3 regions of the Streptomyces sp. NPDC054794 genome follow, and region 1 is predicted to be linked to each of the others. Evidence: riboswitches for the same ligand, from Rfam matches in the RefSeq annotation. Region 1 holds a riboswitch; each other region holds the start of a gene.
The links. Region 1 has a riboswitch for cobalamin ahead of cobT (nicotinate-nucleotide--dimethylbenzimidazole phosphoribosyltransferase). Riboswitches for the same ligand answer to the same signal wherever they lie in the genome.

Region 1 (3,037 bases):
TGCCCTCACCGAGCCGTAGCCCCAGGTCGACCAGGGGATGCAGGCCGAGGTGCCGCAGGGCGATGGTGTGCCCGGGCTCGACCGAGCGGTGTCCGGCCACACAGGCGGCCAGGGCATCCGGGGACAGCCCGGCCGCAACCAGAGCCGCCGACGAGGCGATCACCCCGTCCAGGATCACCGGGACCCGGTGCGCGGCGGCGCCCAGCACGAACCCGGCGATCGCGGCGTGTTCCAGGCCGCCGACCGCCGCCACCGTCCCGATCGGGTCATGCCGGTCCGGGCGGTGCAGCTCCAGAGCCTTACGTACCACCCCCACCTTGTGCCGTCGGGTCGTGTCGTCGACTCCCGCTCCGTGACCGGTCACGTCGTCCGGGTCCGCACCGGTGAACGCGGCGATCAGCGCCGCGGACGCGGTGGTATTGGCGATGCCCATATCGCCGGTGAGCAGGCAGCGGGAGCCGTTGTCGACGAGTTCCGCGGCGACGCCGATGCCCACTTCGATGGCCTGGACGGCCTCCTGACGTGTCATGGCCGGAGCGCGGGTCATGTCCGCGGTTCCCGCCCGGACCCGGTGTCGCAGCAGCATGCCCGGAGTCGTGTCCGAGCCTGGCACCGGAGTCGCTACGCCCACGTCCACCACGACCACCCTGGCTCCGGTCTGAGCGGCCAGGGCGTTCACCGCGGCGCCGGAGGCCAGGAAGTTGGCGACCATCTGAGTCGTCACCTCCTGCGGCCAGACGCTGACGCCCTGGGCATGGACACCGTGGTCGGCCGCGAAGACGGCCACCGCGGCCGGCTCCGGCATCGGCGGCGGGCAGCTGCCCGCCAGACCCGCGAGCCGGACCGACACGTCCTCCAGCAGACCCAGCGAGCCGGGCGGTTTTGTCAGGTGGTTCTGGCGGTCACGGGCCGCGGCGCCGGCGCCGGCGTCCGCGGGAGCGATGGCGGCCAGGGTGCGCTCCAGCCGCAGGCCGACGGCGGGGTCGGCGGCAGGCCGAGGGGTTGGATCGGAGCCGGACGAGGGCACCATGAGGGAAGTCCTTCCCATGTCGGCGGTTCTCCACGCCACCGTGAACGGGCCGCGCCCGGGCGGGTAGTGCCTGGCTACGGGACGGCCGGAATATCCTGGCTCCCGGATCTCGGCACCCGGCTCGTACAGCACGGGTACCGGCGCCGACTCCCGGCCTTCCCAGCGGCCGGCTCGCACCGGCTGCCAGTGGCCATCTGCGGGAGGCAGCTCCCCGGTCACAGTGGCGGGCCCGCCCCGGAATTGGGCCATCGGGCCCGCACCGGAGTTCCTCCGCACCGTCGCTCGCATCCTGCCACACACCGCCGTCGTCGAGCAGCCGCCCGACGGGATGTCCTGCCGGGCCGGTGCGGGTGGGCGTACGGCCGAACGCGATGAACGTGCAGGCTGCGCCGCCCTGCCAGGACCTTCTGGGAACGCATGTCGGACCACATGGCCCTGGGTAGGGGCTGGACGGCGCCATCCGGTGGGGTGGGTGCGCGGGCAGGATCGGTGAAAGCGGGGGTAGAGGAGAGAGTGCGACGGCAAACACCGAGGCGCTGCCGCCTGCGGGGCGCCGCGAACAGAGACTCCCTGAGCAGCCAATGCGTCTCAGCGCCGTACCGGGCGGACCGGGAGCGCTTCGACGCTGTTGCCGATGAAGCTGCGCTGACGGGGCAGTTCGGCCTCGGGGACGGCGAGGTCGAGGTCCGGGAAACGGGTGAAGAGCCGTTCCAGCGCGATCGTGGCTTCCAGGCGGGCGAGTGGGGCGCCCACGCAGTAGTGCGCGCCCTGGCCGAAGGAGAGGTGCCGAGACGCGCCGGATCGGGTGACGTCGAAGCGGTCGGCGTCCGGGCCGTGGAAGGCCTCGTCGCGCCCGGCGGCGGTGTAGCCGGCGAGGACCGGGGTGCCCTGCGGGATCACGGTGCCGCCGAGGGCCAGGTCGCGGGTGGGATAGCGGAAGGGGAACCAGCTGACCGGGCCGTCCCAGCGCAGCGTCTCGTCCACCACGTCCGACCAGGTGGCCTTGCCCTCCAGGACCAGCGCCAGCTGGTCGCGGTGGGTGCACAGCGCCCGGACGGCATTGCTGATCAGGTTGAGGGTGGTCTCATGGCCGGCGACCAGCATCAGGCGCATCGTGCCGATGAGTTCGGCCTCGCTGAGCCGGTCGCCGCCGTCCTCGCGGGCCGCTATCAGGGCGCTGGTCAGGTCGTCGCCGGGGGCGGCCCGGCGGGCGGCCGCGATCGTACCGAGCAGCTCGACGAGCTCGCGTACGGCGGCCATCACCTCGGCCGGAGTGGTGTCGGTGGCGATGATCACCGTGTAGGTGAGGTCGTGCAGTCGGCCGCGGTGCTCGTCGTCCACACCGAGCAGCTCGCAGATGACGCTCAGCGGGAGCGGGAGAGCGAAGTGCGTGCGCAGGTCCGCGATACCGTCCGGGTCCTCGTCGGCGGCCCGGCCGAGGTCGTCGAGGAGGCCGGCGGTGAGTTCCTCGATGCGCGGCCGCAGCCGCTCCACCTGGCGGGCGGTGAAGGCGTTGCCGACGAGGGAGCGCAGCCGGCGGTGGTCGGCGCCGTCGGCAGTGTGCATGCCCTGGGCATTGGCGAAGACCCGCAGCGGCCAGTCCGCTGGGATCGTGCCGTCGTTCAGGGCCGGGCAGTGGCGGGCGTCCTTGGCCACGTCGGGGTGGGAGAGGAACTCCTTGAGCGTGTCGTGCCCCAGGACGACCGCCGCGGGTACCCCGCCGGGCAGGACGATGTCCGCGACGGGCCCCCGGGCCCGCAGGTCGGCGTTCAGGGCGTGCGGACAGCCGCCGGCGGGGTCGACGACGTGGGCGGGCGCGGGGGTGTGGGAGGACAAGCCGGGACTCCTGATCCTGTGGACGACTACCGGCCAACAGTGCGGTGTCGAAGGCCGGTTGTACAAGTCCACCCCGCCGGTGCCTCGGCCGAGGGCCCGGCCCACCCATCCCGGCTGACCTCCGAAGCCGGGCTGCGGCAACTCCAGCCTCGCCGGCGGCGTGACGTCGGG
Region 2 (3,037 bases), on a different contig from region 1:
CGCAGCAGGGCTTCGCCGCCCAGACCAGCGCGGCCACGGCCATCCTGGCCTCCTCCCACCTCGGTTTCTCCCTGTCCACCACGCACGTCGTCTCCGGCTCCGTGATGGGCGCGGGCCTGGGCCGCAAGGGCGGCGTGGTCCGCTGGTCCACGGCCACCCGGATGTTCGTCGCCTGGGGGCTCACGCTGCCGGCCGCGGCTCTGGTCGGCGCGCTCGCCGAGTCGGTGACCGACCTGGGTGACTGGGGCACGGCCGTGGTCGCGGTCTTCCTCGTCGCCGCCAGTGCCGCGATCTGGAAGGTCTCCCGCCGCGAGGTGGTCGACCACACCAACGTCAACGACACCGACGAGCCGGCCGGCGTGGTGACCACGGCGATCGCCGCCGTGACGCCTCCCCCGGCGGGCACCGTGGCCGACGGCCTCACCGCCACCATCCCGGCCCAGGCGACCGCCCCCGCCACCGACCCGGCCGTCCCGCCGACCGCCGCCGTCTGACCCCGAGCCCCGGTTACTAAGGAAGCATCAGCATGAAGATCGACTGGGCGGCCCTCGGCTCCGTCTTCGGCGCCAGCCTCGCCGTCACCGTGGGCCTCGTGGCCCTCTTCACCCTCGGCGTCGCCGGCCTCTCCCGCCGCGAACGCGCCGCCGCGCAGGGCGACTCCGCCGCCCTCGCGCTGACCGGAGCGTACGTGTGCTTCGCGACCTGCGCGGCCGCGGTGGCGTACGGCATCTACCTGATCATGGCCAAGGCCTGACCGACGTACGCAGGGCTCCTCCCCGATGCCTTCGGGGAGGAGCCTTTCGCATGCCCTCACACCGGTGCGGCCCCGGCCGGTGTGGGGTTCTGCACACTCTCCCCCTGCAGGTCAACAGCAAGTTGACGGCCCTTCCGGGCCCGTGGTGGACTTCCGGAGCCAAGTACGGCGGCAGAAGAGGAAGCCGGTGAGAATCCGGCGCGGTCCCGCCACTGTCACCGGGGTAGCAATCCCCGGGAGCCAGGAACTCTCACCGCCGGTCTCGTCGATTCAGGGCGTGGACACCCTGAGTGAGGACACATCGCCATGCTCTCTCGGCCGCCCAGGCACAGAACCGGAACGCTGCCCCACCCCGCGGCCGGCTGAGCCGATGCGTGCCGATCGCGTCTTCGCGTACGGCGCCGCCGCCGGACTCCTCGGTGACCTGCTCCTGGGCGATCCCCGCCGGGGGCATCCGGTCGCCGCGTTCGGGCGGGCCGCCGCGGCCGTGGAGCGGACGTTGTGGCGGGACCACCGGGGTTGGGGCGCGCTGCACACCGCCGTGTGCGTCGGCGGGGCCGTCGCCCTCGGGGCCGTGGGCGAGACGTACGTACGCCGCTGTGCCGCCGCCTCCGTCGCGCTGACCGGCGCCGCCACCTGGGCCGTCGTCGGGGGGACTTCGCTCGCCCGGGAGGCCGGGATCATCGCGCGTGCCCTGGAGGCGGGGGACGTCGAGGCGGCGCGGGCGCGGCTGCCGCATCTGTGCGGACGCGATCCACAAGCCCTCGACGCCGACGGGATCGCCCGGGCGGTCGTGGAGTCGGTCGCGGAGAACACGTCCGACGCCGTGGTGGGGGCTCTGGTGTGGGGGGCCGTCGCCGGCGTGCCCGGACTGCTCGGCTTCCGCGCCGTGAACACCCTCGACGCCATGGTCGGGCACAAGTCGCCCCGGTACCGGCGCTACGGGTGGGCCTCCGCCCGCCTCGACGACCTCGCCGGGTGGCCGGGGGCCCGGCTCACCGCCGTACTGGCCACCGCCACGGGCCCCGATCCGCGCGGCGCCCTGCATGCCTGGCGGGCCGACGCGCGCAGGCATCCGAGTCCCAACGCGGGGCCCGTCGAAGCCTCCTTCGCGGGGGCGTTGGGTGTGCGGCTCGGCGGAACGCTCTCCTACGGAGGGCGCTTCGAGCACCGGCCCGTGCTCAACTGCGGCGGCCGTGCCGTGGCCACCGAGGACATCGACCGGGCCGTACGGCTCTCCCGTCGGGTCGGTCTGCTCGCGCTCGGCGTCGGGGTCGCCGCGCGCGCCATCGCAGCGAGAGCAAGGGGGCGCAGGTCATGAACGGTGGTCTTCTCGTCGCCGGCACCACCTCCGACGCCGGCAAGAGCGTCGTGACGGCGGGGATCTGCCGGTGGCTGGTCCGGCAGGGGGTCAAGGTCGCGCCCTTCAAGGCGCAGAACATGTCCCTCAACTCGTTCGTCACGCGCGAGGGCGCGGAGATCGGGCGGGCGCAGGCCATGCAGGCCCAGGCGTGCCGGGTGGAGCCGACGGCGCTGATGAATCCCGTGCTGCTCAAGCCGGGCGGCGAGAGCAGCAGCCAAGTCGTGCTGCTGGGCAAGCCGGTGGGCGAGATGAGCGCGCGCGGGTTCTTCGGGGGGTCTGGGGGGTCGTCCCCCGGGAAAAGGCTGCACGGCGGGCACCAGCAGCGACTCCTCGGGACGGTTCTCGACTGTCTCGCCGAGTTGCGGGGCACGTATGACGCGGTGATCTGTGAGGGGGCCGGTTCGCCCGCCGAGATCAATCTGCGGCGGACCGACATCGTGAACATGGGGATCGCGCGCAACGCCCGCCTCCCCGTGCTCGTCGTCGGCGACATCGACCGCGGGGGCGTCTTCGCCTCCTTCTTCGGGACCGTCGCCCTGCTCTCGCCCGAGGACCAGGAGCTCGTCGCCGGGTTCCTCGTCAACAAGTTCCGTGGGGACGTGTCCCTGTTGGAGCCGGGGCTCGACATGCTGCACGGGCTCACCGGACGGCACACCTACGGCGTGCTTCCGTTCCGGCACGGGCTCGGGATCGACGAGGAGGACGGGCTGCGCGTCTCGCTGCGCGGGACCGTGCGCGAGTCGACCGTGTCCCCGCCCCTCGGCCAGGACGTGCTGCGCGTCGCCGTCTGCGCGATCCCGCTCATGTCCAACTTCACCGACGTGGACGCGCTGGCCGCCGAACCCGGTGTCGTCGTGCGGTTCGTGGACCGGCCGGAGGAACTCGCCGACGCCGACCTCGTCGTGATCCCGGGCACCCGG
Region 3 (3,037 bases), on a different contig from region 1:
CGCCGAGCTGCTTGAGGTCGTTCACCAGGTACGAGTTGACCTGGAGGAACTCACCGGACAGCGTCTCGCGCTTGAACAGGTTGGAGACCTGCGGCTCGATGCACTCGTAGACGCCCGCGATCGAGGCGATGGTGGCGGTCGGCGCGATGGCCAGGAGCAGCGAGTTGCGCAGGCCCACCGAGGCGATCCGCTCGCGCAGCGCCGCCCAGCGCTCCGGCCAGCTCGGCTCGACGTCGTAGTGGTCGGGGTGCAGGACACCCCGGGCCGTACGGGTCTTCTCCCAGGCCGGCAGCGGGCCGTTGCGCTCGGCCAGGTCCGCGGAGGCCTCGTACGCGGCGAGCATGATGCGCTCGGCGATCCGGGTGGACAGGGCGCGCGCCTCGGGCGAGTCGAAGGGCAGGCGCAGCTTGAAGAAGACGTCCTGCAGACCCATCGCACCCAGGCCCACCGGACGCCACTTGGCGTTGGACCGGCCCGCCTGCTCGGTCGGGTAGAAGTTGATGTCGACGACCCGGTCGAGGAAGGTGACGGCCGTACGGACGGTCTCGTCGAGGCGCTCCCAGTCGATGTCCCCGTTGCTCACGAAGGCACCGAGGTTGACCGAGCCCAGGTTGCAGACCGCCGTCTCCCCGTCGTCGGTGACCTCCAGGATCTCCGTGCAGAGGTTGGAGGAGTGGACGACGTGGCCCGGCTCGGCCGTCTGGTTGGCGGTGCGGTTGGCGGCGTCCTTGAACGTCATCCAGCCGTTGCCGGTCTGCGCGAGCGTACGCATCATGCGGCCGTACAGATCACGCGCCGGGATGGTCTTGCGCGCGAGCCCGGCGGCCTCGGCCGCGCGGTAGGCGGCGTCGAACTCCTCGCCCCACAGGTCGACCAGCTGCGGCACGTCCGCGGGCGAGAACAGCGACCACTGTCCGTCGGCGTTCACACGGCGCATGAACTCGTCCGGGATCCAGTGCGCCAGGTTGAGGTTGTGCGTACGGCGGGCGTCCTCACCGGTGTTGTCGCGCAGCTCCAGGAACTCCTCGATGTCGGAGTGCCAGGTCTCCAGGTAGACCGCGGCCGCGCCCTTGCGCCGGCCGCCCTGGTTCACGGCGGCGACCGAGGCGTCCAGGGTCTTCAGGAACGGGACGATGCCGTTGGAGTGCCCGTTGGTGCCGCGGATCAGCGAACCGCGGGAGCGGATACGGCTGTACGACAGACCGATGCCGCCGGCGTGCTTCGAGAGCCGGGCGACCTGGTGGTAGCGGTCGTAGATGGAGTCCAGCTCGTCCTTGGGGGAGTCGAGGAGGTAGCAGGACGACATCTGGGGGTGCCGCGTACCGGAGTTGAAGAGCGTGGGGGAGGAGGGCAGATAGTCGAGGCGGCTCATGAGCTTGTAGAGCGCGGCGACTTCGTCGACGGACCGGGCGGTGTCGTCCTCGGCGAGACCGGCGGCGACGCGCAGCATGAAGTGCTGCGGCGTCTCGACGACGCTGCGGGTGATCGGGTGCCGGAGCAGGTAGCGGCTGTGCAGAGTGCGCAGGCCGAAGTAGCCGAAGCGGTCGTCGGCGTCCGGGTCGATCAGCGCGTCCAGCCGCTGGGCGTGCAGGCGCACGAACTCGGCGGTGCGGTCGGCGATCAGGCCCTCGCGGTGCCCCACGGCGACGGACTCGGTGAACGACGTCACGCCCTGCGAGGCGGCCTCCGCGCGGATCGACACGGTCAGCAGCCGGGCGGCCAGCCGGGAGTAGGCCGGGTCCTCGGAGATGAGACCGGCGGCCGCCTCGGTGGCCAGCTCGCGCAGCTCCGTCTCGTCCGCCTGCGCGGACCGGCCGCGCAGCGCGGCGGCGGCGACCCGGCCGGGGTCGGCGTCGGCGTCGGGGAGGTCGGCGGTCAGCTCCGTCAGGATCCGCAGCAGCGCGGCACCGGGACCGTCGGTCTCGAGGCCTGTCGCTGAAGCCGGTTCGGCTGGCGCGATGGTCACGTGGGGCTCTCCCTCGCTCGGCACGCGGGCCTGGCGGAGGGCAGGTGGCAGCACACGAGCGCACGGGGCGTCGCGTCCACCGGCCCACTCCACGAGACCCGGACGTCAGGGCAACCCGGACCGGACGGCCGGGCGCGCTGTCGGCAGGTCCTCGGACTGAACAGGCGTGTGGATGCACGCAAGTACACCGTTGCGGGACAGTTCCGGATTCGCACCGGATTCCCCTGCGGCGACAGCGAGCATGAGCATACATCTAGTGCCGGGTGGAGACAGCACCCCCATATGTTGTGTCGTGGCGACTCCGGAGCGTGTCAGAGCGTCAACTCATAGGTGAGCAGCACGAGGTCGTCGACGTCCGGAATGGGGTTCCAGTCGCGCTCGGGAGCGCGGACGAAACCGAGTCGTTCGTAGATCCGGTGGGCGGCGTGCATCGTCTCCTGGGTCGACAGCACGATCCCCACGCACCCCCGCGTGGCCCGCGCGCGCTCGACGCAGGCCCGGACCAGCGCCTCGCCGGCACCCCGGCCGCGGGCCGCGTGGGAGACCGCGAGCATGCGGATCTCGGCCTCCCCGGGACCCGCTATGTCGGCCATGGGGCCGCCCGACGGCACGAAGGTGACCCCGCCGAGCACCTCGCCGTCCGTGACGGCGACGAGCACGTCGGCGGCGGCCGCCCGCTTGGCCACGTTGCGCAGTTCGCCGAGGTACCAGTCGCTCTCGCCGAAGGTCAGCAGGCCGTCCTGGAGATAGGCCTGGGCGGTGATCTCGCCGAGGGTGGCGTGTTCGTCGGGGGATACGGGTCGGATCACGATGTCCATGCACCGAGTGTGCCGGGTGGGTACGACAACGGGCCGCCGACTTCTCGCTGTCGGCGGCCCGCTCGTAGGATGTACGGCTCAGTGGGCGCTGCCCGCCGTGGCCGGCGGCAGCTCCACCTCGACGCCCGGGTCACCGGCGTCCGCCGTGTAGTCCTCGGGCCTGGTCTGGTCGACGCCCTCGGGAGCCTTCACGGCCTTCAGGACGAAGGTCAGGACCACCGTGACGGCCAGGTTCAGCACGAACGCCGTGAGG

Region 2: it holds a riboswitch for cobalamin, as region 1 does, so the genes downstream of both, ACWGKT_RS09925 (cobalamin biosynthesis protein) here and cobT (nicotinate-nucleotide--dimethylbenzimidazole phosphoribosyltransferase) in region 1, are expected to answer to the same signal.
Region 3: it holds a riboswitch for cobalamin, as region 1 does, so the genes downstream of both, ACWGKT_RS08095 (ribonucleoside-diphosphate reductase subunit alpha) here and cobT (nicotinate-nucleotide--dimethylbenzimidazole phosphoribosyltransferase) in region 1, are expected to answer to the same signal.

What each region holds. Positions count from the first base shown of each region.
Region 1 covers NZ_JBSHAQ010000010.1:128,230-131,266, forward strand. Annotated here, with positions in the region: gene cobT (nicotinate-nucleotide--dimethylbenzimidazole phosphoribosyltransferase) at 1-1,048, opposite strand, end outside; cobalamin riboswitch at 1,120-1,300, opposite strand; gene ACWGKT_RS13295 (cytochrome P450 family protein) at 1,619-2,866, opposite strand.
Region 2 covers NZ_JBSHAQ010000007.1:205,639-208,675, reverse strand. Annotated here, with positions in the region: gene ACWGKT_RS09935 (anion permease) at 1-494, shown strand, start outside; gene ACWGKT_RS09930 (hypothetical protein) at 527-754, shown strand; cobalamin riboswitch at 884-1,023, shown strand; gene ACWGKT_RS09925 (cobalamin biosynthesis protein) at 1,125-2,075, shown strand; gene ACWGKT_RS09920 (cobyric acid synthase) at 2,072-3,037, shown strand, end outside.
Region 3 covers NZ_JBSHAQ010000006.1:86,154-89,190, forward strand. Annotated here, with positions in the region: gene ACWGKT_RS08095 (ribonucleoside-diphosphate reductase subunit alpha) at 1-1,966, opposite strand, end outside; cobalamin riboswitch at 2,092-2,215, opposite strand; gene ACWGKT_RS08100 (GNAT family N-acetyltransferase) at 2,278-2,784, opposite strand; gene mctP (monocarboxylate uptake permease MctP) at 2,863-3,037, opposite strand, start outside.